Regions from separate parts of the Pseudoalteromonas sp. T1lg76 genome, predicted to be linked through region 2. Evidence: predicted binding sites of a transcription regulator. Region 2 holds the regulator's gene; the other holds the start of a gene.
What was found. The regulator NrdR, encoded in region 2, represses ribonucleotide reductase genes. The targets are predictions, from matches to a motif close to AAACACNANATNTNGTGTTT.
Positions count from the first base shown of each region.

Region 1: a site for NrdR is predicted at 6,246-6,265, ahead of nrdA (class 1a ribonucleoside-diphosphate reductase subunit alpha). Genes of this name have one in related genera too.

Region 1 covers NZ_PQCE01000025.1:194,718-203,105, forward strand. Annotated here, with positions in the region: gene aroA (3-phosphoshikimate 1-carboxyvinyltransferase) at 1-1,117, opposite strand, end outside; partial or broken gene serC (3-phosphoserine/phosphohydroxythreonine transaminase) at 1,117-2,198, opposite strand; gene gyrA (DNA topoisomerase (ATP-hydrolyzing) subunit A) at 2,311-5,013, opposite strand; gene ubiG (bifunctional 2-polyprenyl-6-hydroxyphenol methylase/3-demethylubiquinol 3-O-methyltransferase UbiG) at 5,205-5,915, shown strand; gene nrdA (class 1a ribonucleoside-diphosphate reductase subunit alpha) at 6,421-8,388, shown strand, end outside.
Region 2 covers NZ_PQCE01000006.1:14,766-23,153, forward strand. Annotated here, with positions in the region: gene ribBA (bifunctional 3,4-dihydroxy-2-butanone-4-phosphate synthase/GTP cyclohydrolase II) at 1-133, opposite strand, end outside; gene C2M35_RS02125 (riboflavin synthase) at 151-807, opposite strand; gene ribD (bifunctional diaminohydroxyphosphoribosylaminopyrimidine deaminase/5-amino-6-(5-phosphoribosylamino)uracil reductase RibD) at 810-1,955, opposite strand; gene nrdR (transcriptional regulator NrdR) at 1,957-2,406, opposite strand; gene glyA (serine hydroxymethyltransferase) at 2,498-3,754, opposite strand; gene C2M35_RS02145 (error-prone DNA polymerase) at 3,949-7,044, opposite strand; gene C2M35_RS02150 (Y-family DNA polymerase) at 7,044-8,388, opposite strand, start outside.

The DNA.
Region 1 (8,388 bases), on a different contig from region 2:
GCTGTGGCGGTGTGATCTCGATATAATCATGCCCTTCCACCACCTCGGCGCCGAGCTTTTTCAACTCTGTGGCCATGGCATACAAACGATCGGTTTCTTTCACCCGCCAATTGTAAATATTGCGAATGGCGGTTTTGCCCTTGGCAAACAGCGCTACCGTGGCAAGTGTCATGGCTGCATCGGGAATGGCATTGGCATCGATATCAACGCCATTGAGCTGTCCTTTACGTACCACCAGCTTATTGTCGTACCAATCAATATCGGCACCCACCTGCTCCATTACCTTGGCAAAGCCTATGTCACCTTGAACCGACGCCTTACCGACACCGTGAATGGTGATCTCGCCACCATTAATAGCGGCCGCAGCAATAAAGTACGACGCCGATGACGCATCGCCCTCTACCATGATTTCACCGGGAGAGACATATTGCTGCCCCCCTTTCACATGGAAACTCTGGTAGTTATTGTTGCTTACCTCGACACCGAATTTACGCATCACCCCCAGGGTGATATCTATATAAGGCTTGGAGACCAGCTCACCCTTAATGCTGATATTAGTGTCGCCACTAAACAGCGGTGCCGCCATTAACAGCGCGGTTAAGAACTGACTGGAAATACTGCCGTCTATAGTGACTTCGCCACCGGCCAGGGTTTTTCCTTTGATGGCCAAAGGCGGATAATCCTGCGTTTTCAGGTAGTCGATATCAGCCCCTAAAGCACGCAATGCATCAACTAGGTGGCCGATTGGGCGCTCTTCCATACGCGGCTCGCCGCTTAACTCAAACTCGCCTGGTGTGGCAGCAAGTACCGCCGTAAGCGGCCTGTAAGCGGTGCCGGCATTACCCAAAAACAAAGGCTCTTGTGGCGTAGTAAGTTTGCCCCCTTGGCCATGGACCCAGGCCTGAGTCTTGTCCTCGTTGAGCTCAACCTCAACACCCATTAGCGCAAGTGCCCCTAGCATATGACGAATATCGTCGCTATCGAGCAGGTTGGTCACCCTAGTGGTGCCTTGAGACAAGGCCGCCAACAAAAGAATACGATTAGATAAGCTTTTCGAGCCAGGTAACACCACTTCGCCTTGCACCTTATTAATGGGCTCTAAGCGCAATGACTCCATTAACTGTGCTCCTGGGCGAACTGCTCCATAAAGGTTACCAGGGCCTCGATACCCGCCACCGGCATGGCATTGTAAATACTGGCGCGCATACCGCCGACAAAACGGTGGCCCTCAAGCGCTAATAAGCCAGCCTGTTGTGACAAGGCCAGGAAGCGCTCATTCAGGCTCTCGTCGTTTAACCAAAATGGCACATTCATCAATGAGCGGCAGTCTTTAGCAACCTTGTTGCTGTAGAAATCCGATGCATCAATGTAGTCGTATAAAATCGCCGCCTTATTCTTGTTATGGCGCTGCATAGCTGGCACACCGCCCTGTTCCTCAAGCCATTTAAAGACCACATCGGCCAGATACCAGGCAAAGGTAGGTGGAGTGTTGTACATGCTGCCCTGCTCGGCCTCGATGGCGTAATCAAGTATTCCCGGGCGCGGCACGCCTTCTCGCTCAAACAAAGTCTTACGTACAATAACTATGGCCAGACCCGATGGGCCGATGTTTTTCTGTGCCCCTGCGTAAATCACATCGAACTGATTTACATCGATATCGCGCGATAAGATCATAGAGGACATATCGGCAACAATCGGCGCCGTTGGGTGAGATGGTACATCGAATAACTCAACGCCATCTATGGTTTCATTCGGGCAGTAATGGATATAACTGGCTTTTTCAGGTAAAGGCCACTGAGACACAGGAAGCACACCGAATTGTCCGTCTTTATCATCGGAACATTGATTTCCACAACATCTGTGTATTTTTTCGCTTCCTTAGCGGCGCCATCAGACCAGATACCTGTGTTGATATACACGGCTGGAGCATCATCAAGGTGCAGGTTCATAGGCACAGCGGCAAATTGACCGCGACCACCACCGTGCATAAAGAGTACGGCAAATTCATCGCTGATGTTCATTAGCCGACGCAGACGTGCCTCACACTGTTGGGCCATGGTCAAAAAGGGTTCGGCGCGGTGACTTACTTCCATAACCGATACACCTAGTCCTTGCCAGTCTAAAAACTCTTGCTGTGCTTTTTCCATAACGGCTGGAGGTAACATGGCAGGGCCGGCACAAAAATTATAAACGCTCATTACTTCTTCCTCATTCCACTTCGCGTACCCACACAATACCCATTGTGCAGGCGATGTAACTTGAAAATATTTTATACAGGGCTAAAAAAAGCGGCCGAAGCCGCTTTATAGATTATGAGTCTTGCTCAGGGCTCTGCTCAGCCTCATCGGCGGGAGCCTCCCCCTGGACCACGGCTTCTTCATCGTGTTCCAGTATGGCCAGTTCATCTTCATCGATTTCTTCGATACGTTGTAAACCAACCACCTGCTCGCCGTCAACTGTACGAATCAAAATAACACCTTGAGTATTTCGACCCACGGTAGACACTTCATTCACGCGAGTACGAACCAGGGTGCCACGATTAGAAATAATCATGATCTCGTCGTTGTCATCGACCTGAACGGCACCGACTACGGCGCCATTACGCTCACTCACCTTGATAGAGACCACACCTTGAGTCGCACGACTCTTAGATGGGTAATCTTCAAGGGCGGTACGCTTACCATAACCGTTTTCGGTCACGGTTAAGATAGCACCATCTGACTTAGGTACGATTAAGGACACCACGCGCTGGTCATCGGCCATCTTAATGCCGCGTACACCGGTGGCGGTACGACCCATAGGACGTACACCCTTGAACTTGATTTCCGGATTACCTTCTTCGTCAAGTACTGGGTTGCCGTTTTCGTCAACCACGGCCGACTCTTCCGCTTCTTTAAAGCGTACAACCTTACCAGCATCGGTAAAGAGCATGATCTCGTTGCTGCCATCTGTGATGTCCACACCGATCAGGCTATCGCCTTCGTTGAGGTTCACGGCAATAATACCGCTGGCGCGCTGACGACTATAAGCGGTTAGTGGCGTTTTCTTCACGGTACCAAAAGCGGTCGCCATAAAGACATACTTATCTTCTTCGTACTCACGCACTGGCAAGATAGCGGTAATGCGCTCGTCAGCTTCAAGCGGCAACAAGTTAATAATTGGCTTACCACGGGCAGCGCGGCTGGCCAATGGCAACTGGTACACCTTCAACCAGTACAGACGACCTGCGGTCGAGAAGCACAAGATGGTGTCGTGGGTGTTGGCGACCAGCAGACGCTCGATAAAGTCTTCATCCTTCATCTTGGTTGCTGATTTACCCTTACCACCACGGCGCTGTGCCTCGTAGTCGCTCAGCGGCTGATACTTCACATAGCCTTCATGTGACAGGGTGACTACTACGTTTTCTTCGGTGATCAAATCTTCCAGGCTGATATCGTGGGCCGCGGCACTGATTTCGGTGCGGCGCTCATCGCCATAGGTTTCCTTGATGGTAACCAATTCATCGCGGATCACTTCCATCAAGCGCTCCGGCGAACCAAGGATATGTAATAATTCAGCGATTAGCTCAAGTAGCTCTTGATATTCATCAAGGATCTTCTCGTGCTCAAGACCGGTTAGCTTATGTAGGCGTAGCTCAAGGATAGCCTGCGCCTGCTGCTCAGATAAATAGTACTGACCATCGCGAATACCTAAATCATCCGCCAGCCAGTCTGGACGAGCGGCGTTATCACCGGCTTTTTCCAGCATGGCTTTAACATTACCCAGCTCCCATGGACGGGCTACAAGGGCTTGCTTTGCTTCTGCTGGTGTCGGTGACTTACGAATAAGTTCGATAATAGGATCGATATTAGCAAGCGCTATCGCCAAACCTTCAAGGGTATGAGCGCGCTCACGGGCCTTGCGTAAATCGAATACGGTACGACGGGTAACAACTTCACGACGGTGCAGGATAAATGCTTCAAGCATTTCCTTGATGTTAAAGCACTTCGGCTGGTTACCGTCCAGGGCGACCATGTTGATACCGAACACGGTTTGCATCTGTGTTTGGGCGTACAGATTATTCAGTACCACCTCGCCCACTTCGCCGCGTTTGATCTCAATAACGATACGCATACCGTCTTTATCAGACTCATCGCGCAGCGCACTGATACCTTCGATCTTTTTGTCTTTAACAAGTTCGGCGATTTTTTCGATAAGGCGGGCTTTATTCACCTGATACGGAATTTCATGAACGATAATGGTCTCGCGACTCGTTTTTTCGTCCACTTCTACTTCCGCGCGAGCGCGAATATAAACCTTGCCACGACCTGTTTTATAGGCCTGCTCTATGCCTTTTTTACCATTGATAATGGCCGCTGTTGGGAAGTCCGGGCCTGGAATATATTCCATCAGCTCGTCAATGGTGGTTTGCGGCTCTTTGATAAGCGCTAAACAGCCGTTGATCACTTCGGTTAGGTTGTGCGGCGGGATATTGGTCGCCATACCTACGGCGATACCCGATGAACCATTAACCAGCAGGTTAGGTACCTTGGTCGGTAATACATCTGGGATCTGCTCGGTGCCGTCATAGTTAGGCACGTAATCAACGGTTTCTTTTTCTAAGTCGGCTAATAACTCTTGGGAAAGTTTTGCCATGCGTACTTCGGTGTAACGCATCGCCGCCGCCGAGTCACCATCCACGGAACCAAAGTTACCTTGGCCATCGACCAACATATAACGCAGTGAAAACGGCTGCGCCATACGTACTATGGTGTCATATACGGCACTGTCGCCGTGCGGGTGGTATTTACCGATGACGTCGCCCACTACACGGGCAGACTTTTTATACGGTTTGTTCCAGTCATTGCGGAGTTCATTCATGGCGAACAAAACACGACGGTGTACCGGCTTTAGGCCGTCACGAACGTCGGGAAGCGCACGTCCTACGATTACACTCATGGCGTAATCCAGGTAGGAATTCTTTAACTCATCTTCAATATTAACCGGAAGGACTTCATTGGCGAGATCAGTCATTGATATCACTTTCCTTCTTATTTGCGACAGGGTGTAATCGGCACGAGTTTAACTCGGCTTATCACCTGCCCTATTGTCGTTATTATCTCAGCCCATGCTATCACATAATTTTTATTTTTACAGGCGCTAAATCTTTGCGATTTCACAAAATCCCCCCGTATAATGGCCTCAGACGAACGAGGAAGTTTTTTATGACCGAACATCAAAATGTAGATACGGATGAAATTGCAAAATTTGAAGCCATAGCACAGCGCTGGTGGGATCTCGATGGCGAATTTAAACCCTTACACGAAATAAACCCCCTGCGCCTGGACTTTATCGCCCAACATGCCAACGGCCTTGCCGACAAAGAAACTCTGGATATAGGCTGTGGCGGTGGCATCCTCGCCGAGAGCATGGCCAAACTCGGGGCCAAGGTCACCGGCATAGATATGGGTCGTGAGCCACTGAATGTAGCCAAGCTCCATAGTTTAGAGTCTGGTGTTAAAGTCGATTACCAACAAATTACCGCTGAGCAATATGCGGCGGAGCATCCAGAGCGTTTCGATATTGTGACCTGTATGGAAATGCTTGAGCATGTGCCGGATCCGCAATCCGTGATAGCTAGCGCTGCCGCCCTTGCCAAACCCGGTGCCCAGGTTTATTTCTCAACCTTAAATAAAACCGCCAAGGCCTATCTGTTTGCCATTGTTGGCGCCGAGAAATTACTTAAACTTGTGCCCGAGGGTACCCACGACCATAAAAAGTTCATTCGCCCATCGCAGCTTATCCAATGGGCTGAACAGGCCGGGCTCAAAGTTCGCCACAGTGCCGGGCTAAGCTACAACCCACTGACTAAACAATACACCTTAGGCCAGGACCTAGACGTTAACTACATTTTGCACTTTGAAAAGCTGGCGTAACGCAAGTGTAGCGAATCCGCCTGGCGTTTTTTAAAACTGCGGATACACTATATCTGGTGGTTTGTTATTTTTTAAACACCAGATATAGTGCGCTGGTAAGAATTAGCGTGATGAAAAGATGGTCGACTTGATGATAAAAAACCCAGTCGGTTAGACTTGGAAAAAATCATTAAATTTGTGTTTTTTGACGTTGCTTTTCGCTGACCGACAGAGTTAAAAATGTTTGAAGGTTAACGGTCACTAACCGTGGCGACTTATCCACAGATTGTCACAGTTTGCACCTCTTGCAAATACACGCAGACCCCACTATCTTGTGAATCACAATGATGAAAACACCATATCTAGTGTTTGAATCTTATACAGCTCTAAATGCTTGGTGGCCGTGGGCGATGGCGCAAAGCGAAGGTATGCTAAAACGTAGTAAATACATCGCCTGCAATAGCTGAAAAAGACACTTTTAACAGCTGTGCGCTAATACAACTAATTATAATTACGGGCAATAACTATGACTCAACAGTTATCTGTTAGCAAACGCGATGGACGTAAGGAAGCGTTGGATTTAGATAAAATTCATCGTGTCATTACTTGGGCCGCTGAAGGGCTCAATAATGTATCTGTATCTCAGGTAGAACTTAAGTCCCATATTCAATTCTATGACGGCATTCGCACCGAAGATATTCACGAAACGATTATCAAATCGGCGGCGGACTTGATCTCTAAAGATACGCCTGACTACCAGTATTTGGCGGCGCGTCTGGCTATTTTCCACCTGCGTAAAAAAGCCTATGGTCGTTTTGAGCCACCTAAGCTGTATGATCATGTTGTTAAGCTCGTTGAAGACAAGCGTTACGATCAGCATTTAATGACCGACTACACTCAGTCGGAATTCGAGCAGATGGATCAGTTTATCGACCATAGCCGCGATTTAAACTTCAGCTATGCTGCCGTTAAACAGCTGGAAGGTAAGTACCTGGTACAAAACCGCGTCACCGGCGATATTTATGAAAGCGCCCAGTTCCTGTATATCTTGGTTGCTGCCAGCTTGTTCTCAGATTACCCCAAAGAGACGCGCCTTGATTATGTGAAGCGTTTCTATGATGCGGTGTCTTTGTTTAAGATCTCATTGCCTACGCCTATTATGTCGGGCGTGCGTACACCAACGCGTCAGTTCAGCTCATGCGTACTGATCGAATGTGCCGACAGCCTGGATTCAATTAACGCCACTTCATCGGCGATTGTAAAATACGTATCTCAGCGCGCTGGCATCGGTATCAACGCTGGTCGTATTCGCGCCTTAGGTAGCCCAATTCGCAACGGCGAAGCCTACCACACAGGCTGTGTACCTTTTTATAAGCACTTCCAAACGGCGGTTAAAAGCTGTTCGCAAGGCGGCGTACGTGGCGGTGCCGCGACTCTGTTCTACCCGCTTTGGCACCTAGAGGTTGAAAACCTACTGGTACTTAAGAACAACCGTGGTGTTGACGATAACCGTGTACGTCACCTTGACTACGGTGTGCAGTTCAACAAATTGATGTATACCCGTTTGATCAAAGACGGCTTTATCACCCTGTTCAGCCCATCGGATGTACCGGGTCTTTACGATGCCTTCTTTGAAGATCAGCAGCTGTTTGAAGAGCTTTACGTAAAATACGAGCAAGATGAGTCTATTCGTAAGAAGCGTATCAAGGCCATTGAACTCTTCTCAATGTTTTTACAAGAGCGTGCCAGCACAGGCCGTATCTACCTGCAGAACGTTGACCACTGTAATACTCACAGCCCGTTTGATGCCAAGGTTGCACCGATACGCCAGTCTAACCTGTGTCTGGAAATCGCTTTACCAACCAAGCCACTGAACGATGTGAACGACGAAACCGGTGAAATCGCTCTGTGTACTCTGTCAGCCTTTAACCTGGGCGCCATTGAGTCACTGGACGAGCTTGAAGAGCTCGCCGAGCTGGCCGTACGTGCCCTTGATAACCTGTTGGATTATCAAGAATACCCGGTACCGGCTGCCTACAATGCCACCATGGGTCGTCGTACCTTGGGTGTGGGCGTGATCAACTTCGCCTACTATCTGGCGAAAAATGGTAAGCGTTATTCGGATGGCAGTGCCAACGGCCTGACGCATAAAACCTTTGAAGCGATTCAGTACTATCTGATGAAAGCATCAAACGAGCTGGCTAAAGAAAAAGGCGCGTGTCCTAAGTTTAATGAAACCACTTATTCGCAAGGCATCATGCCTATCGATACCTATAAAAAGGATCTTGATAGCGTCTGTAATGAGCCACTGCACCTGGATTGGGATGGTCTGCGCGAAAGCATTAAAGCTCACGGCATGCGTAACTCAACGCTGTCGGCTCTAATGCCTTCTGAAACCTCGTCGCAAATCTCAAATGCCACTAACGGTATTGAGCCACCGCGCGGTCATATCAGCGTTAAGGCATCTAAAGACGGTATCCTTAAGCAGGTTGTA
Region 2 (8,388 bases):
TCGCATCAGCACTGATGTGCTCGGCGGCAATAATCAGGTCGCCTTCGTTTTCACGATCTTCGTCGTCCATCAAGATGACCATTTTGCCATTTTTAATGTCTTCGATGATCTCCGCTGCGCTATTCAAACTCATATCTTGCCCACTATGTGTTATTTGATAAATCCGGCCTGCACCAGCAGGCTTTCGGTTACTGTTGATTCTGCTTTCGGAGCTTGCGCCCCTTGAATTAGGCGCTCCAAGTAACGCGCTATTTGATCGACCTCGAGATTGACCTTAGTGCCAACCTGAAATTCGGCGATCGTGGTTTGTGCCAGTGTGTGCGGCACTATGGTTAATTTAAACTGGTTGCCGTCGATTTCATTAACGGTCAAACTGGCACCGTCGATGCACACCGAGCCCTTGTAGGGAATATATTTCATCAGCGCTTCCGGCGCCGCTAACCAATAGTCGATGGCGCGGGCATTAGGGCTGACTTTTACCACCTCGGCAATGCCATCCACATGGCCGGAAACCAGGTGCCCACCCAGGCGTGAAATCGGCTGCAGAGCCTTTTCTAAATTGACCCGCTGGCCGCGCTGGTAATGCGCAAAACGCGTCAGTGACAAGGTCTCTTTTGAGACATCGGCACTAAAACCATCGCTGAATTTTTCAGTAACGGTCAAACAGACGCCATTGGTAGCGATACTGTCGCCAAGCGCGACGTCACTCATGTCCAAGTTGTCACTTTGTACGCGCACGCTTAAGTCGCCATCAACCAAGGTCAGGGAGCTGAGCGTGCCCGTTGCTTCAATAATGCCTGTAAACATGGCTATTCTACTCTAAGTTGTTCTAAGGTAAGGCGAATATCCTCACCAACTGGGGTCATATCGCTAAAGTGCAGGGTTGGCACTTGAGTCATGGCCGTAAAGGGGCCCATAGTTAACAAGCCTTTGGCATCACTGCCCATTAATTTTGGCGCAATATAAACAATGTAGCTATCAATAAGTTGCTGCTGCGCCATGGCACCGGCCAGGGTCGCCCCCGCCTCCAGCCAAACTGAGTTAATATCGCGCTGCGCCAGCTCCGCCAGCAAGGCGTCGAGATTAACCTGGCCATTTTCAAGGCCTTCGCACATCAACTCGGTTACATTGTTGGGCCACAGGGATTGTTTATCAAGCTCTTTGCGCGTCACACTGGCTGTGCGTGAGCGCACTAATAATATCTCGCCGGGCTGTTGAAAAAGCACTAAATCCGGGGTCAGCCGATAACGGCTATCTAAGATCACCCGCAGCGGTTGGCGCACCTCCGGCAGCACATACTCGGCCAGTTGCGTGTCGTCCAAACGCACATTGAGCTTAGCGTCATCCACCAGCACGGTATCGGCGCCACTTAAAATGGCACAGTGCTGGGCGCGAAACGCCTGCACATCTTTACGTGCCTCGGGCCCGGTGATCCATTTACTCTCACCATTGGCCAGGGCGGTTTTACCGTCCAGGCTGGCGGCCAGCTTACAGGTAACATAAGGGCGCCCGGTGCGCATGCGCTTTAAAAAGCCGAGGTTTAGCTTTTCGGCTTCATCGCCAAGCAAACCAGATGCGACTTCTATGCCCGCCTCGGCCAGCATCTTCATGCCGCGACCACTGACCTGTGGATTAGGGTCTTGCATGGCGCAAATGACTTTTGCCACCTTGGCCTTGATCAGGGCGCCGGCACAGGGGCCGGTACGGCCGGTATGGCTGCAGGGTTCCAGGGTTACATATGCGGTAGCGCCTTCGGCCTTGTCACCGGCCGCCGCAAGTGCATGCACCTCAGCATGTGCTGTCCCCGCTTGTTGGTGAAAACCTTCACCGATAATCTGACCATCTTTAACCAGCACACAGCCGACATTGGGATTGGGTGTGGTGGTGAATCGACCTAGATACGCCAGCTCAATGGCCCGGCGCATATAACGCTTATCGTCCGCACTGAAGATCATCTTAGTCTCCTAGGCGGGCGATTTCTTCACCGAATTCACGGATATCTTCAAACGAACGATAGACAGAAGCAAAGCGCACATAAGCGACCTTATCCAGACCCTTCAACGCTTCCATAATGCATTCGCCTATCAGTTGTGAGCTGACTTCACGCTCGCCAGTGGCGCGAATTTGCGATTTAATTTGATGCACCACCTCATCGATTTGTTCTGTTTTTACTGGTCGACGTTCAAGGGCGCGATGCAGGCCATTTTGCAACTTGTCTTCATTAAAGGGCTCACGGGAACCATCACGCTTGATCACCCGTGGCATCACTAATTCCGCCCCTTCAAAGGTGGTAAAACGTTCGTGACAGTCATTGCATTCGCGACGACGACGAACCTGGTGGCCACCACCGACCAGACGTGAGTCAATTACCTTGGTGTCTTTAGCGCTGCAGAAAGGACAATGCATAGTGAATGGGGTTCCTGTAGATAACAAAAAGGCCGCAAAAATTGCGGCCTTTATCATACACAAATGTTTGTGTAATAGCTATTTCACGCTGTTATGCGTAAACAGGGAACTTAGCGCAAATTGCTTTCACTTTTTCTTTCACTTGTGCCTGAACATCAGTGCTTTCGATATTGTCTAGTACGTCACAGATCCAACCAGCTAGCTCTTTCGCTTCGGCTTCTTTGAAACCACGGCGAGTGATAGCCGGAGAACCGATACGTAGACCAGAAGTTACGAACGGTGAACGCGGATCGTTTGGTACCGAGTTCTTGTTTACCGTGATGTTGGCATTGCCAAGGGCAGCATCGGCATCTTTACCTGTGATGTCTTTGTCGATCAGGTCAAGAAGGAACAGGTGGTTGTCGGTTTTGCCCGAAACTACCTTGTAACCGCGCTCTTGTAGCACTTCAACCATGGCTTGAGCATTAGCAACAACCTGCTGCTGGTATGCTTTAAATTCAGGCTGTAGCGCTTCTTTGAAAGCAACCGCTTTAGCCGCGATTACATGACATAGAGGACCACCTTGGCCACCTGGGAATACGGCGCTGTTTAGCTTTTTGTAGATCTCTTCGTCACCACAGTTAGAAACGATTAGACCACCACGAGGACCAGCAAGCGTCTTGTGCGTAGTGGTTGTTACCACGTGCGCATAAGGCACTGGGCTTGGGTATACACCAGCGGCGATAAGGCCAGCAACGTGAGCCATATCAACAAACAGGTAAGCACCTACTTTGTCAGCGATTTCACGGAAACGTTTCCAGTCAACGATACCTGAGTAAGCAGAGAAACCACCGATGATCATTTTTGGCTTGTGCTCAAGCGCTAGCGCTTCAACCTGATCGTAATCGATTTCACCGGTTGCTTCGTTTAGGCCGTACTGAATAGCGTTGTACATTTTACCTGAGAAGTTTACGTGTGCACCGTGAGTCAAGTGACCACCGTGTGCCAGGCTCATGCCTAGTACGGTATCGTGCGGCTGAAGAAGCGCTTGGAAAACAGCGGCGTTTGCTTGTGAACCCGCGTGCGGCTGTACGTTTGCATACTCGGTGCCGAATAGCTCGTTCGCACGGTCAATAGCCAGTTGCTCAACCACGTCAACATGCTCACAACCACCGTAGTAACGCTTACCCGGGTAGCCTTCTGCATATTTGTTAGTTAGCTGTGAACCCTGTGCTTCAAGTACGCGAGGGCTACAGTAGTTTTCTGATGCGATAAGCTCGATGTGCTCTTCTTGGCGAGCTACTTCTGCGTTCATCGCATTAGCTAATTCTGGGTCAAAGTCTGCAATGTTCATGTTACGTTCTAACATGCTGTCTCCTAGGTGCAACGTGATTGTCGATATGAAAGGCCGCTATTGTACGCTTAAACGGCGCGTTTGCCTATTGGCTAAGGTTGAGCTTATTTAAACAGGGATTGAAATTTTTTCACAGCCCTAAAAAAATGATATTTTTTTATCTAATACATAAAAATTTAAAATAAATAAAACGAAAGTCATTTTTATTACTAATGAAAAAATCGACTCTTTAGAATTAAAGCCGGTAATTTATCACTGTGGTCGATTAAACGCCCAGCAATCACATGCACCACCCCTTTATGATGCTCCACCACACCTTTAACCTCCAGCAGGCGAGCCGTTAAAAACGCTTTTTGCTGCGCCTTGGCGGTGGCCAGCCACACCACCACATTGATATTGCCGGTGTCATCTTCCAGGGTTAAAAAGGTCACCCCCGCGGCACTGCCCGGCGACTGACGCCCGGTGACCAAACCGGCAATGGTGACACTGGCGCCATTACGGCATTGGCTTAATTCGCTGGCTTTCTTGGCACGGGTAAACAAGCCTTGTTGACGTAAATAGGTTAATGGATGCGCTCCCATATTAACGCCCATACTGGCGTAGTCTTCCAAGGTATCCTGGATGCCGCTTGGCGCCGCCAAGACCGACTCTTCCTCCATAATGCTTTCATCATCGGCAAAGAGGGGCAAACGCTGCTGTTTATCCATAATTTGCCAGCGGCTGTTAAACCTGTCCTTGGCAATGGCCGCCAGGGCGTTGCTGCTGGCCAACGTTTCCAGCTCCCCTTCTTGTAAACCATGATGGTAAAGCTCGCTAATGCTGCGATAGCCCGACGTAGGGCGCTGCGCAATCAGCTTATCTGCACTTGCCGCGCTAAAGCCCTTGATACAGCAAAAACCCAAACGCACGGCAACATGCTCGCCCTGGCGTATGACTTGATGCTCCCAGAGGGAGTGATTTACGTCTACGGCCAGTATGTTGATATTGTGACGCCGAGCATCCTGAACCAATTGGTCGAGGGAATAAAAGCCCATGGGTAAGCTGTTTGCCAAGGCGCAGAAAAACACCTCGGGGTAGTAGTATTTTAAATAGGCCGACACATAGGCCAATACCGCGAAACTGGCGGAGTGGGACTCGGGAAAGCCATACTCGCCAAAACCACAAATTTGCTGATAGATACGCTCGGCAAACTGATAGTCATAACCACGCTGCAGCATGCCATCGATCAGCTTTTGTTTGAACTGAGTCAGCTCGCCGTCGCGTTTCCACTTGGCCATGGCGCGGCGCAGTTGATCGGCCTCGCCCCCACTAAACCCAGCGGCAACCATGGCCACCTTGATCACCTGCTCCTGGAAAATGGGCACTCCCAAAGTGCGCTTTAATACCTGCTCTACCTGCTTGGAGGGGTACTCCACCGCTTCATCGCCGTCACGACGGCGTAAATAGGGATGCACCATGTCCCCTTGAATCGGCCCGGGACGCACAATGGCGATTTGGATCACCAGGTCGTAATAACAACGCGGCTTCAGGCGTGGCAGCATGCTCATTTGCGCCCGCGATTCAATTTGAAACACGCCCACGGTATCGGCCTTTTGCAACATGGCATATACCTGAGGGTCATCCCCCAGGCGAGTAATATCGGCAATGCTAATACTGTGCTGATAATGTTTTTCCAAGAGCTTAAAACTGCGTTGAATAGCGCTCAACATACCCAAGGCCAGCACATCCACCTTAAGCAGTTTTAAACTCTCCAGATCGTCTTTATCCCACTGGATCACGGTGCGCTCAGCCATGGCGGCATTCTCAACGGGCACCAGCTCATGCAGCGGTCCTTCAGAGATCACAAAGCCACCCACATGCTGTGACAGATGCCGGGGAAAGCCCTTTATTTCATCCACCAAACGGAAAAAATGCCGGTTAATGGTTGCCTCAGGGTCGAGCCCGAGTTGGATCAGCTGCGCCTGCCATTGCCCACCGCCGTGGCGGCGATTAAGCTGCTTAATATAATAATCGAGCTGAGTATCGCTAAAACCAAGGGCCTTGCCCACATCGCGCATGGCACTTTTTAAGCGATAGGTGATCACGGTCGCGGCCAGGGCGGCGCGCTGCCGACCATATTTTTGATAAATGTATTGGAACACCTCCTCGCGCCTTTGGTGTTCAAAATCGACATCAATATCCGGCGGCTCATTGCGCTCTTTGGAGATAAAGCGCTCGAACAAAACATCGATTTGTCTAGGGTCGACGGCGGTAATCTCCAGGCAATAGCAGACCACAGAGTTCGCCGCAGAGCCCCGCCCCTGGTACAAGATATCGTGGCGTTTGGCGAATTGCACAATATCGTGAATAGTCAAAAAGAAGGGCTCATAGCCTTGCTCGGCAATAAGCGCGAGCTCTTTGTCTATGGTAGCTTGGATCGCCGGCGGCGCTGCCCCCTTAAAACGCTTCCTCGCCCCTTGTTCTACCAGGGATTTAAGATGTTCGCTGGCGCTTAGACCTTGCGGCACCAGTTCATAGGGGTACTGATAACTGAGCTCATCCAGATTAAAGGCGCAGCTTTGCGCAATCTGCTCACTGGTTGCCAACTGGGCCGGACTGAACAGCTTGGCTAATTTGTCCAAAGGGCGCAAAGCCCGCTCGGCATTGGCTAACAGGCTCTGTCCTAGCGAAGACACGGTTTGCCCTTGCTTAATGGCACTGAGCACATGCTGTAAAGGCAGGCGCTCCGGCGTGTGCATTAGCACGGCACCGAGCGCCACTTCGCTTATCTGCCATTGCTCGCTCAGGGTGCGTATATAGGCCAATTGCTCAGGTTCAAAGCCATTGAGCTCACGGCGCACACCTAAGTAAAGCTGTTCGCCATAATGGCGTTGCAACCAGGGCCCCCACTCTTTATCCGCCGTTTTCGCTGCTTCGCTGCGCCCATGTACGAGCCAGATCAGGATGCAGCCCTTCAGGGTTTTTAAATCCCATTCACTGAGTTGATAGCGCCCTTTTTCACAGCGCCTGCGGGCATTGGTGATCACCCGACAGAGCTGGCTGTACGCCGACTTGGTGGGGCACAACACCACCAGCTCTAATTCCTCGTAGCAAAGGTAACTACCAACGATCAGCTTAATGGGCAATTGCTGCGCCTTGATGTGGCTATGGGCCCTGACCACCCCCGCCACCGAACATTCATCACATAAGGCCAGGGCGCTGTAACCCAGCTCCGCGGCCCTGCCTACCAGCTCTTCCGGGTGTGAGGCCCCAGTTAAAAAGCTGAAATTACTTTGGCAAAATAATTCACTGTACGTGCCGGCCATCAGGCAAAATACCCCTGAATAAACCAGCCCTTGTGTTTATCCCTAAACACCCAGCACAACTGGCCTCGACTGTTTTCACCGATATAGTAATCGCGCTCTAACTGCGCTTGCTGCCACCAATGACTTTGGATCCGCTCCGGGCCGCGCAGTAAACAAAGTTGCTCCTGTAAGGGGGTGGGTTCGATCATAAAGTTGGGTCGCAAGAGGGCCTGCGGTGATGCGGGCAGCCCATCTTGATAAGGATGCAAGGTGGCCTCCTGCACCTGAGTAAATTCGGGGATATGCGCCCGCCCCGGTTGCAGACGATAGCAATGCTGCGGCCCTAAACGGGCGTTAAGCAAACTCAGCAGTTGTTGCTTTGCCAGCCCCTGCTGGCGCTTGGCAAAAAGGTTTTCGCTGTGACCGTCGGCGCTGACAAATTCCTCGCACTGCAAACGTATGGCAATGACCGGCGCCGGCAGCACTAAAGCCGCCAGCTTAATTTCCAACAAGGCCTGCCAGGGAGCCAGCTGTCCTTGTGGCTCAACACTGTCTAAGCAGAGTTCCAGTGCCACTTGCTCGCGAAAAAAAAGACTAAAAATCAGGCGTTGAGTATGCAATTGATGCTGGCGCAGATAACGACACAAACACTCACACAACTGAGTTAAAGGCTGTAATAAACGCTCACTGTTATCGATTTCAAAATTCAGCTCCCGACTTTCACTAAAGCTCTGGGTCGGCTGGTAAAAGCGATAATACCCGGACTTTTTCGCCAGGCCCGCATGGGGCAGTTGCCCCTGTAGACGGGTTAAATAATCCACCACCTCATAATGAAAGCGCTGGCGCAGCTGATTCATGGGCAGGGCTAGGAGCTGCTCGACCCGCTCAATGCCTAAGCGCGCCAATTGCTGTTTATGTTCGACTGCGAGTAAGAGATCCGTCACCTCAACGCGGGCCAGATGCTGGCGACAGACGCTTGCCTCATCACTGATAAAGTTCTGTTGCTCGCGGGCTAAGAGCTCCGCCGCCTCCATGCTCTCTCCCGAGGCATAGTAAAAATGCGGCACAAAGGCACGAATGACCGGCGCTAAGGCGCCAAAAAGCTGCTCTGTACTGGGATAGAGAGCCCGCATACTGGTGGCCACCACAATCAAACAATCACTGCCGGCTAGGATGATGTCGCCACAGACTTGATAGCAGTGCGCCGCGAGCTCCTGCAATAATTGCCGCTCCAGCTCAAGCTCGTAGGGATACACTTGTAAGGTGGCGCACAGCGCCGCGGCACTGGCCAGGCCCATACCCAAGCGCACACCCAGACGCTGCGCCGCAGCATTTACTTGCACCACATGCTCTTTGACCACCAAG